Regions from separate parts of the Microbacterium sp. PM5 genome, predicted to be linked through region 2. Evidence: predicted binding sites of a transcription regulator. Region 2 holds the regulator's gene; the other holds the start of a gene.

Region 1 (6,635 bases), 570 kb from region 2:
CGCAGGTCATCGGATTCGTCGTCGTGACGGTCGGCCTCGTGCTGCACGTCGCGGGCGTCGCGTGGGCCCTGCCGATCGCCGCGGCCCTCGCATTCATCGCCGCGTTCCTCAACGCCGCCTTCGGCGTGTGCCTCGGCTGCCTGCTCTACCTCGCGCTCGCCCGTGCCGGCGTGTTCCGCCCGCGGGGCGGCCTGCTGGGCGCCTGAGGGACGAGCGCGCCCGTCAGACGGGCGTGACGCGCAGCCACACGAACCCGTGCGGGCGCAGTGCAAGACCCTCGTCGAGGTCGACGCTCGCGTCGTGTACGGGGTCGAAGGCGGTGCGCTCGAAGCCCGACAGCGTGAGCGGATCGATCGTGACCTCGGCGTCGCCGACGTTCGCCAGCACCAGCAGCGTGCTGGTCTCACCGGGGCGCTGGTAGCCGATGACGGCGGGGTGCGGGGTATGGAAAGGGATGAGCGCGTTGCCCGCGAGCTCCGGAGACTGCTGGCGCACCGAGATCAGCTTGGTGAGTCGGCGGAACACCCGCCCGGCCGGCGTGGTGTCGTCGTCGCGCTGCGCGTAGGCATCGCGCGGACGATGGCCGCGGTGCACCCAGCGGGTGTCGCCACGGCGAACCGGATCGTCGGCGTAGGAGTAGTCGTTGAGCTGTGCGACATCGTCCCCGAGGTACAGCAGGGGGATGCCGCCGGTCGACAGGGCCAGGGCGTGCGCGAGGATCACGCGATCCTCCCCGCCGGGATCTCCCGCTTCGATCCCGGCCAGAGACGCCGTCGTTCCGGTGACGCGGGCATCGCCGGTGACGGGGTTCTCCTGGAAGGCGACGCCGCGCGCGAACGTTCCCTCGTGGCGGCCCGTGTAGAAGCGGTTGAGGAACTGTCGGTGGGTGTAGCCGTCGATGCCGAGCTCGGCCGCGTCTTCGTCGGCGAACGTCCACCCGATATCGTCGTGGCTGCGGACGTAGTTCACCCATGCCGTGCCGGCCGGCAGCGCGTGGCGTCGATCCAGCGCCTGTTGCAGGAGCCGGCCGTCGCGCGTGGCGAGCGCCTCCCACGTCAGCGCCATCTGCAGCGGGTTGTATGACAGCTCGCATTCTTCGGGTGAGATGTAGCTGACGACCTCGTCGGGGTGGACGATCGCCTCGGACTTGAAGATCATGCCGGGCGCGGCCATTGCGAGCACCGCGTTGAACGCCTGCAGCAGCAGGTGGGCTTCGGGCAGCGACTCGCAGGACGTTCCCAGGCGCTTCCAGATGAAGGCCACGGCATCCATCCGGAGCACCTCGACGCCCTGGTTCGCCAGGAACAGCATCTCGCCCGCCATCGCGCGGAAGACGGCGGGGTTCGCGTAGTTGAGGTCCCACTGATAGTGGTAGAAGGTCGACCAGATCCAGCGGCCGTCCTCGAGCTGCACGAACGATCCACGGTGGTCGTCGGGAAAGATCTCGCGCGTCGTGCGCTCGTAGGCGTCGGGCATCTGTCGGTCGGGGAAGATCAGATAGAAGTCGGCGTAGTCGGGGTCGCCCGCCACGGCCTTCTGAGCCCACTCGTGCTCGTTGCTGGTGTGGTTGAAGATGAAGTCGAGTACGAGCGAGATGCCCGCCAACCGCAGCTCTGCCGCCAGCTCGGCCAGTTGCGCCATCGTGCCCAGGCTCGGGTTGACGCGCCGGTAGCTCGAGACGGCATAGCCGCCGTCGTTGTCGCCGGCGGGGGCGTCGAACAGCGGCATGAGGTGCAGGTAGGTCAGCCCGAGTTCGCGGAACGAGGGGATCAGCTCGCGCACGCCGGCGAGGTTGCCGGCGAAGCGGTCGACGTAGCAGACGCCGCCCAGCATGCGCTCGGACTGGAACCACTCGGGGTCGGCGGCGCGTTGCGCGTCGTGCACCTTCAGGTCGAGAGGGCGCGCATTCCACGAGGCGGATGCCGCCGCCACCGTGGCCGCCAGCTGCTCGCGGCCGTCGGTGCGCTCGCCGTAGAGGCGGGTGAAGAGGCCGTGCAACCGCGGGAACTGCTCATCGAACCGGGTGAGGAACGCGTCGTCGAGGCGCCCTGCCGCCTCGCAGGCCTCGAGCGCCGCGACGCGATCGGCGTCGGACGTGGTCAGTGCGGTCATGGTTCCCCCTCCGGTCTCAGCGTATCGGGCAGGGCCCGGCGCGGCGGGCGGCGTAGGCTCACACACGTGAGTGCGTACGTCTCGGCGTTCGACCTGTTCTCCATCGGGGTAGGACCATCGAGCTCCCATACGGTGGGCCCGCTGCGCGCGGCCCGAGATTTCGCGCGCCGCGTCGGGGATCTGCCGGGGCTCTTCCGGGTGGAGTGCGCCCTTTACGGTTCGCTCGGCGCCACCGGCATCGGACACGGCACGCCCGACGCGGTCGTCGCGGGCCTGCAGGGGTTCGCGGCCGAGACCGTCGATCCGGCGCGCGTGCGGGGTGCCTGGACCGATTGGGTCGACGGAGCGCACCTCCTCCTGGACGGTCGCATCCCGATCCCTTTCTCGCGCTCAGACATCTCGCTCGCACCGCGGACGCGTCTTCCCGGACACCCCAACGCGATGACCCTCGTCGCGCGTGATGCCGACGGAATCGCGCTGCGCGAAGACACCTACTACTCGATCGGTGGAGGGTTCATCCGGCGCGAGGGCGCGTCGGATGCGGTGGCCGCGGCATCCTTCCCGCTGCCGTACGCGACGGCGGCGCAGCTGCTGGACGTCTGCGATACCTACGGGCTCACGATCGCGGAGGTCGCCCGGCGCAACGAGGAGGCGCTGCGACCGGAAGCAGACGTCGCGGCCGGCCTCGACGCGATCTGGGACGCCATGGCGGCGTGCGTCGATGCGGGCCTGCACGCCGACGGGGTGCTGCCGGGAGTGCTGAAGGTGAAGCGGCGTGCGGGCGCGATCCGCGCGCAGCTGGAGAGCGTCGAGGCGACGGGGCGCGAGCTTCCCGGTGAGTGGCTCGGCGCGTTCGCGCTGGCCGTCAACGAGGAGAACGCCGCCGGTGGACGGGTCGTGACGGCGCCGACGAACGGTGCCGCCGGCATCCTGCCCGCCGTCGCGATGTACTGGTGGCGCTTCCTCGCGGATGCCGGGATCGGCGCCGAGAATGCGGTGACGCCCTACGGCGAACTCGTCGGCTCGGCGCTTCTCGGGCTGCACGGTCCGGAGGGCGGCGAATCCGGCGATGCGGCCCACCGAGCCGAGGGCGTCGTCGCCACCGCGCAGGAGCTCGCCGAGGCGAACCGTCGTCGCGGCATCCGTCGATTCCTCTTGACGGCCACGGCTCTCGGTTCGCTCTTCAAGGCCAACGCCTCGATCTCGGGAGCCGAGGGCGGGTGTCAAGCCGAGGTCGGCTCGGCGTGCGCGATGGCTGCCGGCGGCTTGACCGCGGTGATGGGCGGCACGAACCGCCAGATCGAGAACGCCGCCGAGATCGCGATGGAGCACCATCTGGGTCTGACGTGCGACCCCGTGGGCGGACTCGTGCAGATCCCCTGCATCGAGCGCAACGCGATCGCGGCATCCACCGCGGTCACCGCCGCGCGCCTCGCGCTGCGTGGCGACGGCACGCACTACGTACCGCTGGATGCCGTGGTCGAGACGATGCGTCAGACCGGCATCGACATGTCGACCAAGTACAAGGAGACCAGCGAGGGCGGACTCGCCGTCAACGTCGTGGAGTGCTGAACCGCGCCCGCAACCGCTCGTGTTCGCCATGCGTGAACCATTGGCACTCTCATGGGTCGAGTGCTAATCTGATGGCAGTTGAGTCAATGAGGCTCAACTTTGACAGACCATCACAGTGACACACGACAAGGAGAGAACAATGGCCACGTATGACCCGTTCCGTGACCTCGACCGCATCGCGTCGGGCCTCTTCGACACGCGCCGCGGACCCCGCCGGATGCCGATGGACCTTTACCGCGACGGCGACCACTACGTGCTCAGCGCCGACCTTCCGGGAATCGACCCGGGCTCGGTCGACATCGATGTGGACGGCCAGCTGCTGACCATTCGTGCCGAGCGCACCCTCAGCGAGGGCGACGGCGTGAAGTGGATCACGCGCGAGCGTGAGACCGCGAGCTTCCTCCGCCAGCTGAACCTCGGTCAGGGAATCGACACCGATGGCATCGCCGCCACCTACAGCAACGGCGTGCTGACGGTCACGATCCCCGTGAGCGAGAAGGCGAAGCCGCGCAAGGTCCAGGTCGTCGCCGATGGCGCGGCGCCGACGATCCAGGCGCACGAATCCGCGCAGGAGCCGCAGCCGGTCGAGCAGTAGTCCCGCACCGCGCGCAGCCGCCCCGTGTCCGCGAGGACCGGGGCGGTTCGCGTGCGCACGCTAGTGTCGAAGCACCCGCCGGAAGTACCAGCACTCGGAACGTCAGCAAGGATGCCGATGACCGCACCCCCCGTCGCGCGCGAGCGCGAGATCACCGAACCCGTCGCCCTCACCGGTCCCGATGGTCGACTCAACCCGGCGGCGATCGGCTTCGCCCGCGCGCCGCTCATCGACACCCGTGGCATCGGGCGCGGACGTTTCGTCCGCTCGTGGGGACGCAACAAGCGCTGGGAGTACTGGAACGTCATGACTCCCACGCACATCGTCTCGCTCACGGTGTCGTCGCTGGACTATGCGGCCGTGCACGAAGTGTGGATCCATGATCGCGCCACGACCCGGTCGTGGGGTCGCAGTGTGACGGTGCTGCCGTCGCGCGAGGTGTCCCTTCCCGCGTCGCTCGGCACGGGCATCGCCATCGCGCGACACGCGGATCTCGCCGCGACGATCACTCCCGCCGAGCGGGGAACGCTCTGGCGCCTGCACGCGGAGATCGCGGACGCGTCTTTCGACATCACGGTGCGCCGCCCGCCCGGACACGAGCTGCTGGCGGTCGTGGTGCCATGGTCGTCTCGGCGCTTCCAGTACACCGTGAAGGATGTCGCGCTCCCGGCATCCGGGGTGCTGACGCTCGACGGCATCGACTACGACGTCGGGCAGGGATCGTGGGCGGTGCTCGACCACGGGCGGGGGCGCTGGCCCTACGACGTGTCGTGGAACTGGGGTGCGGGATCGGGCACCCTCGCAGACGGGCGCAGCCTCGGCATCCAGGTCGGGGGACGGTGGACCGACGGGACGGGCTCGACGGAGAACGCCGTCCTGCTCGACGGCGTTCTGCACAAGATCTCTGCGTCGGTGGTCTGGGAGTACGAGCGCGCGGCGCCGTTGCGTCCGTGGCGGGTGCGCGGGGGAGGCCTGGATGCCGTGTTCACCCCGTTCTACGACAAGAAGTCGGCGACGAACCTCGGCGTGGTCTCCTCGCGAACGGATCAGTGCTTCGGCACCTGGTCGGGGACGTTCGCCGGGGACGGCGGCGTGATCGCGTTCGACGGCATCGAAGGTTTCGCAGAGGATGTCCGCAACCGGTGGTAGCCGGGGAGAGGCCAGAGGGAGGGGCAAGGATGTCGTTTCAGGCATATCTCGACAACATCGAGGACAAGACCGGGCGGACGCCGCAGGAGCTCGTAGACGAAGCCAGCGCGAAGGGCTTCGGACCGGGGACGAAGGCGGGTGAGATCGTCGCATGGCTCGCCGAGGACTACGGGCTCGGGCGCGGGCACGCGATGGCGCTCGTGCACGTGATCACAAAGGGGCCCAAGATCGCGTCGACCCACGTGGGCAGCGGCACGGCGCACAGCGACGAGAGCGACACGCTGTGGCTCGAGGGGAAGGCGACGAACCCGTCGCGCGGGTCCTGACGGCTCAGGCGCCCCGCAGCTTCGTCGTCAGTCGCTGCAACTGTGCCAGCTCGTCGTCGCTGAGCACCGACATCCGCTCGGCGATCGATCGACCGTGCACGGTCGCGAGGCGCCGGAAGGCGGCCACCCCCCGTTCGGTCGCGCGGACGACCGCGCCGCGCCCGTCGAGCGGATCGACGCACTTGCTGATGAGGTCGCGGGCGACCATGCGGTCGACCAGTCGCGAGACGCTCGGCTGGCTGATGAGCATGTTGGCGGTCACGTCGCGCAGGCGCGCACTGTTGTCATCACCCCGGACGACGGTGAGCAGCACGTCGTACTCGGCCTGTGTCAGCTCGTCCTCGCCGAAGTCTTCGCTGATCTCGCGCAAAATCTCGTGCTGCGCGCGAAAGAGGCTCTCCCACGCGGAGATGGCGAGGCGGCGGTCGGTCATGGCGTCAACTGTAGTGCGCCACCCGGACGTCGCCCATAGGCTGAAGCCCATGGGGCGCGTACGTGCACGGATCGTCGGCGTCGCGCTCGCGATCGTCGGTATCGCGGTCGCGGTGGCGGCCGGAACGGCGAGTCCTGCGTGGGCCGGAGCGGCGAGTCCTGCGTGGGCCGGAGCGGCGACAGCGGTCGACGACTTCTCCTTCTCGTCGATGACGGCCGACTACACCCTGACGCGGGCCGCCGACGGCACCAGTCGGCTGCGGGTCGTCGAGACGCTCGTCGCACAGTTCCCTGACGCGGATCAGAACCACGGCATCCGCCGCCAGATCCCCGACTCCTACAACGGTCAGCCGCTGCGCCCCTCACTCGTCTCGGTGACGGACGACGACGGATCACCACGACCGAGCGAGGTGGAAGATCAAGACGGCGTATTCTCGGTCGTCTCGCGG
Region 2 (6,635 bases):
GAGCCAGACGCCGGCACCGTCGCCCACCGTCACCTCTTCGCCGACGCGGACGCGACGCACGACCGCCGCATGATGAGCCTCGGCACCGGCGATGATGATCTCGTCGCCCGGAGCGGCGTCGGCGACGGCGGGCCCGTCCGCCGACGGCTCGTCGACGAGGAAGTGCAGAGCCATCTCAGCCGCGGAACCGGTCGCGCAGCTTCGAGAACATGCCCTGGTGGAACTGCGCCAGGCGGGGAGCCGGGGCCTTCGTCCGCTTGGCGAAGTCCTCGATGAGTGCGCGCTCCTTGGCGTCGAGCTTCGTCGGCGTGACGACCTGCACGCCGACCCGCAGGTCGCCGCGGGTGCCGCCGCGCAGGGGCGTGATGCCGCGGCCCTTGATCGTCAGGACGTCACCGGACTGCACTCCGGAGCGCACCTCGAGGTCGACGTCGCCGTCCAGCGAGGAGATCGTGGTGTGCGTGCCGAGGATCGCATCGGGCATCGACACTTCGAGGGTGGCGAGCAGGTCATCGCCCTCCCGGCTGAAGACCTCGTGGGTCGCGACGGTGACCTCGAGGTAGAGATCGCCGTTCGGACCGCCCGCGGGGCCGACCTCCCCGGAGCCCGGCAGCTGCAGGCGGAGTCCGGTCTCGACGCCCCCGGGGATGTCGACCGAGACCGTCCGCCGCGCGCGGACGCGGCCCTGGCCCTGGCAGCTCGCGCACGGGTAAGGGATCGTGGTGCCGTAGCCCTGGCAGGTGGTGCAGGGCTGAGAGGTGACGACGTTGCCGAGGAGGCTGCGCACGGTGCGCTGCACCTGACCGGATCCGTGGCAGATGTCGCAGGTCGCCGGTTGCGTCCCGGGCTGGCAGCACGATCCCTGGCACGTCTCGCACAGCACCGCCGTGTCGACCTCGATGTCACGGTGGGTCCCGAACACGACGTCGCCGAGATCGAGGGTCACCCGTACCAGCGCATCCTGGCCGCGCTCACGGCGCGAGCGCGGCCGGCCGGCGCGCGCTCCGCCGCCGCCGAAGAAGGTCTCGAAGATGTCGCCGAAGCCGCCGAAACCCGCGCCGCCTCCGCCGAAGGGCGAGCTGTCGCCGCCCATGTCGTAGCGCTGGCGCTGCTCCGGGTCGCTGAGGACGTCGTAGGCGTGGGTCACGAGCTTGAAGCGCTCGGACGCGTCCGCTCCCGGGTTGACATCGGGGTGCAGTTCGCGCGCGAGACGCCGATACGCCTTCTTGATCTCGTCGGGGCTCGCATCGCGGGATACGCCCAGGACTTCGTAGTGGTCGGCCACAATCGCCTTTCCTGCCCTTGCGGGCGCGGGTCGGTGTTCGGGAGCGGATCGCTCAGCGGGACGTGTCGTCCTCGTCGAGCAGTCGGCTCAGATAGTGCGCGACGGCGCGGACCGCCGCGAGGTTGGTGGGGTAGTCCATTCGGGTGGGGCCGAGGAGGCCGACGCGCGCGCGTGCACCCGTCGCGTCGTACTCGCTCGTGAGGACCGAGGCTTCCGTGAGCCCGAAGGGCTCGTTCTCCCGGCCGATGCTCACCGCGAGTCCCTGGTCGTCGGCGACCATCTCGCCCATCAGACGCAGCAGGGTGACCTGCTCCTCGATGGCCTCCAGCAGCGGGTAGATGCTCCCGCGGAAGTCGCTCTCGCGCCGCGCGAGTGTCGCGCTCCCGGCCATCACGAGCCGGTCCTGGCGGAAGTCCTCCAGTTCCTCGCCGACGATCCGCGCGACGGTGCGCAGCGCGGCATCGATGCGGGTGCCGTCGGGGGCTGACGCCGAGAGTTCGACGATCGCGGCCGCAGCCTCCGCGACGGGCTTGCCCGTGACCAGCCGCGAGATCGCCGTCTTGACCTGCTGGGCGGCCTCTTCGGTGAGTTCCTCGGCGAGGAAGGCCACGCGCTGGGAGACCCGGCCGGTGTCGGTGACGACGATGACGACGACGCGTGCTCCGCCCAGGTGCACGAACTCGACGTGAGTGACGTTCGCGCGGGCGAATGACGGGTACTGCACGATGGCGACCTGGCCGGTGAGCTGTGTGAGGGCGCGCACGGTGCGCATCAAGAGTTCGTCGAGGTCGCCCGGGTCGGTGAGAAACGACGAGATCGCCGAACGCTGCGCCGTCGAGAGCGGGCGCAGCTCGGCGAGATGGTCGACGAACACGCGATATCCCTTGTCGGTGGGCACGCGTCCGGAGGATGTGTGCGGCGCTGCGATGAGCTCCTCGTCCTCCAGGAGCGCCATGTCGTTGCGGATGGTCGCGGCGGACACGCCGAACTGGTGCCGTTCGACGATCGCCTTGCTGCCGACGGGCTCGTGGGTGTCGACGTAGTCCTGCACGATCGCGCGGAGGACCTGCAGGCCGCGTTCCGAGACCATCGCTCCTCCTTATTGGCACTCAGGGTGATCGAGTGCCAATATTACCGCGATCGTGTGCTCAGGCGGTGAGGGCGCGCACCACGGCATCCGCCAGCAGACGTCCACGGCGAGTGAGGACGACGCGCCCGCGCACGGCGGATGATCCCTCGATGAGCCCATCGGCGATGAGCGCGGCCACCGCGTGGCGGCCCTCGCCGGTCAGCTCGGCCACCGCGATGCCCTCCGCGATGCGCGAGCGCAGCAGGACGTCCTCGAGTCGCCGTGCGGCGGCATCCGGGCGCTCGCGAGCAGCCGCAGGAGAGGTGCCGGCGGCGAGGCGCTGTGCGTATGCCGCGGGGTGCTTGACGTTCCACCATCGCAGTCCGTCGACATGACTGTGCGCCCCCGGCCCGTAGCCCCACCAATCCGTGCCGCGCCAGTATGCGAGGTTGTGGCGAGAGCGGTGGGCGGTGTCCGTCGCCCAGTTCGACACCTCGTACCAGCCGAATCCGTTCGCGGCGAACGTCGCGTCGGCCAGCTCGTACATGTCGGCCTGGAGGTCGTCATCCGGTGCGGCGAGCTCGCCGCGGCGGATCTGGCGCTCGAGCTTGGTGCCCTCCTCGATGATGAGCGCGTACGCGGAGATGTGATCCGGTCGCAGCGCCACGGCTGCCTCGATCGAGCGGCGCCAGTCGTCCAGCGACTCCCCCGGTGCACCGTAGATCAGATCGACGCTCACATCCAGGCCCGCCGCGCGTGCCGCGTGGACCGCGGTCTGCACCGAGGCGGGGTCGTGGGTGCGGTCGAGGGCGGCCAGCACATGCGGCACGGCCGACTGCATGCCGATCGACATGCGGGTCACGCCGGCCTCGGCGAGCTCGTGAGCCATCGCGACGGTCACGGTATCGGGATTGGCCTCGACGGTGACCTCGGCATCGGTCGTCAGCGCGAAGGCCGAGCGGATGCCGTCGAGCATCCGGGCCAGATCCCCCGCCGGCAGCAAGGTGGGTGTGCCGCCACCGAAGAACACCGTGGATGCCGCGCGCAGAGGCCCTTGCTGTGACAGCACGCCCCGTGACAGCTCGATCTCGCGGAGAACCTCGTCGGCGTACGCGTCCTGGCGAGCGCCACGCAGCTCTGTGGCCGTGTAGGTGTTGAAGTCGCAGTAGCCGCAGCGCACGCGGCAGAAGGGCACGTGCACGTACACGCCGAAATCACGGACCGGATCGATCACGATGTCAGACGGCAGCGCGCCGTCGATCGGAGCGGGGTCGCCGAGAGGAAGGGCGGAGCCCATCAGGCCGGCGTCGTGTACAGCGGTGAGAGGGCGCGCAGGTACCCGCGGAAGAGCTCGCGCCGGCGACGCTTCACCAGAGCCGGAACGACGCGGTAGAGCGTGGCGACGGGACGGTCGAAAGCGCGCACCGTGAACCGGACTTCGTCGTTGTCCGCCCAGGTCACGACGAACGATTCCTCGCCGCTGACGACGGAGTCCCCGACGGTTCCGAGAGCAAACCCCACGCGTCGCGGCTCTTCGATCGCGTAGATGACGCGCAGCTCACCGTCCGCGTTCATGCCCTTGACATGTCCCCGCACCCGCACGGTCGTTCCGGCCGCGACGTACGGCGTGCCGTCGGCGTCGAACCGCTGATCGGCGTCCATGCGGCTCGCCACCGTCGGATTGCCGTCGACGTCGTAGCCGACTCCCGTGTACATCGGGCCGGCAGCCGGACGCACGTCCGAGATCTCCAGCCCCGCACCGCGCAGCGCCGTCCACGAGAGCAGCGCGTCGGCCGATGACTCGAAGCGCGCCTGCCCGCTGCCGAGCAGCCAGGAGTCCTCCGCCGGAACGCTGTTCTCGGGCGGATAGCTCATGAGGTCGTGCGCCTGCGTGGCGCCGACGGCGGCATAGTCGACCGTGTCGTCCTGAAAGCTTCCGCGACGCATGATGTCCAGCCTAACCGGGGCGTCCTGCCTACTTCTTGTCCTTGCCCTCGACGTCGCCGGAGAGCGCGGCGATGAAGGCTTCCTGGGGCACCTCGACACGACCGACCATCTTCATGCGCTTCTTGCCCTCCTTCTGCTTCTCCAGCAGCTTGCGCTTACGGGTGATGTCGCCGCCGTAGCACTTGGCGAGAACGTCCTTGCGGATGGCTCGGATGTTCTCGCGCGCGATGATGCGTGCGCCGATGGCGGCCTGGATGGGCACCTCGAACTGCTGGCGCGGAATGAGCTTGCGGAGGCGTTCGGTCATCAGAGTGCCGTACGCGTACGCCTTCTCGCGGTGGACGATCGAGCTGAACGCGTCGACCTTCTCACCCTGCAGCAGGATGTCGACCTTGACCAGATCGGCCTCCTGGGATCCGGCGGGCTCGTAATCGAGGCTCGCGTAGCCCTGTGTCTTGGACTTCAGTTGATCGAAGAAGTCGAAGACGATCTCGCCGAGCGGCATGTTGTAGCGCAGCTCGACCCGGTCCTCACTGAGGTATTCCATGCCGAGGAGCGTTCCGCGGCGCTGCTGGCAGAGCTCCATCACCGTGCCCACGTAATCCTTGGGCAACAGGATGCCGACCTTGACGACCGGCTCGGAGACACTCGCGACGCGCCCGTCGGGGTACTCGCTCGGGTTGGTGACCGTGACCGACTCGCCCGTGTCGGTCGTGACCTCGTACGTCACCGAGGGTGCCGTGGTGATGAGGTCGAGGCCGAACTCGCGCGACAGGCGCTCCGTGATGATCTCCAGGTGCAGCAGGCCCAGGAACCCGCAGCGGAATCCGAAGCCCAGGGCGACGGAGGTCTCCGGCTCGTACTGCAGCGAGGCGTCCGACAGCTTCAACTTGTCCAGCGCCTCACGCAGGTCGGCGTAGTCGCTGCCGTCGATCGGGTAGATCCCGCTGAACACCATCGGCTTGGGGTCGGTGTAGCCGGCCAGGGCTTCGCTCGCGGGCTTGCGGTGGTTGGTGATCGTGTCGCCGACCTTCGACTGGCGCACGTCCTTCACGCCGGTGATCAGGTAGCCCACTTCGCCGACGCCGAGGCCCCGGGTCGGAACCGGCTCGGGGCTGGAGACACCGATCTCGAGCAGGTCGTGCGTCGCGCGCGTGGACATCATCTGAATGCGCTCGCGCGGCTCGAGCTTGCCGTCGACCATGCGGACGTACGTCACCACGCCGCGGTAGGCATCGTAGACCGAGTCGAAGATCATGGCGCGCGCCGGGGCCGCGGCGTCCCCGACCGGGGCGGGGATGCGCTCGACGATGCGATCGAGCAGCTCCTCCACCCCCATGCCCGTCTTGCCCGACACCCGCAGCACGTCGGCGGGGTCGCCGCCGATGAGGTTCGCAAGCTCTGCGGCGTACTTCTCGGGATCGGCGGCGGGCAGATCGATCTTGTTGAGAACCGGGATGATCTGGAGGTCGTTCTCCAGCGCCAGGTAGAGGTTCGCAAGGGTCTGCGCTTCGATTCCCTGCGCGGCGTCGACCAGGAGGATGGCGCCTTCGCAGGCGGCGAGCGAGCGCGAGACCTCGTATGTGAAGTCCACGTGGCCGGGTGTGTCGATCATGTTCAGTGCGAAGGTGCCCTCGGCGGTGGCCCAGGGCATGCGGACGGCCTGCGACTTGATGGTGATGCCGCGCTCGCGCTCGATGTCCATGCGATCGAGGTACTGCGCACGCATGTCGCGGTCCGAGACCACACCGGTGATCTGCAGCATGCGGTCGGCCAGCGTGGACTTGCCGTGGTCGATGTGGGCGATGATGCAGAAATTGCGGATCAGCTCTGGAGGGGTCGCAGACGGCTCGAGAGGCTTCAGGGCGCGGGGTGACATGTCCCGTGCAGTCTACCGGCGTCCGCAGGGCGGGCCCCGCGCGACCGCGCGCGGGACTTTAGCCTCTCCCTCACGCGACGCGCCAGGGCTGCGCCGGATGAGAAAGAGTTAACCGCCCTTTCTCTTGCCGCCGCGATCCGCGCCACGGAAGCTCGATCTCACGTTCGATGGGACCGGATGTCGTGCGGCGTTCACTTCGGTGCAACCTTTTCGTCTCACAGCCACCTCATCATCGGCACTCAATCACCGAAGAGGACCGCCGTGTATGCGGCTGTCCGCTGTTGCATGCGAAACCAGGGAGAACACGTGTCAGATCCGACACGGGACGCCACGCGTCCCACCGCCGAGAGGCGGAACAGGCGCGCGATCGTCGCCACCATCACCGCCGGAGCCCTCGCCCTCAGCGGCGCGGGATTCGCGACCATTCCGGCTCAGGCGGCCGTCTCGCCGAACGC

Evidence for each region. The regulator HrcA, encoded in region 2, represses chaperone genes, less so after heat shock. The targets are predictions, from matches to a motif close to TTNGCACTCGNNNNNNNCGAGTGCNAA.
Region 1: a site for HrcA is predicted at 3,725-3,751, ahead of CEP17_RS07630 (Hsp20/alpha crystallin family protein). Genes of this name have one in related genera too.

The regions. Positions count from the first base shown of each region.
Region 1 is NZ_CP022162.1:1,554,979-1,561,613, reverse strand. Features, by position in the region: gene CEP17_RS07645 (DUF4395 domain-containing protein) at 1-206, shown strand, start outside; gene CEP17_RS07640 (amylosucrase) at 223-2,112, opposite strand; gene CEP17_RS07635 (L-serine ammonia-lyase, iron-sulfur-dependent, subunit alpha) at 2,179-3,684, shown strand; gene CEP17_RS07630 (Hsp20/alpha crystallin family protein) at 3,824-4,279, shown strand; gene CEP17_RS07625 (DUF2804 domain-containing protein) at 4,397-5,428, shown strand; gene CEP17_RS07620 (DUF4287 domain-containing protein) at 5,458-5,754, shown strand; gene CEP17_RS07615 (MarR family winged helix-turn-helix transcriptional regulator) at 5,759-6,187, opposite strand; gene CEP17_RS07610 (DUF2207 domain-containing protein) at 6,237-6,635, shown strand, end outside.
Region 2 is NZ_CP022162.1:983,716-990,350, reverse strand. Features, by position in the region: gene CEP17_RS04930 (16S rRNA (uracil(1498)-N(3))-methyltransferase) at 1-174, opposite strand, end outside; gene dnaJ (molecular chaperone DnaJ) at 176-1,285, opposite strand; gene hrcA (heat-inducible transcriptional repressor HrcA) at 1,338-2,375, opposite strand; gene hemW (radical SAM family heme chaperone HemW) at 2,434-3,651, opposite strand; gene CEP17_RS04910 (DUF1990 family protein) at 3,651-4,301, opposite strand; gene lepA (translation elongation factor 4) at 4,330-6,180, opposite strand; gene CEP17_RS04900 (ExeM/NucH family extracellular endonuclease) at 6,487-6,635, shown strand, end outside.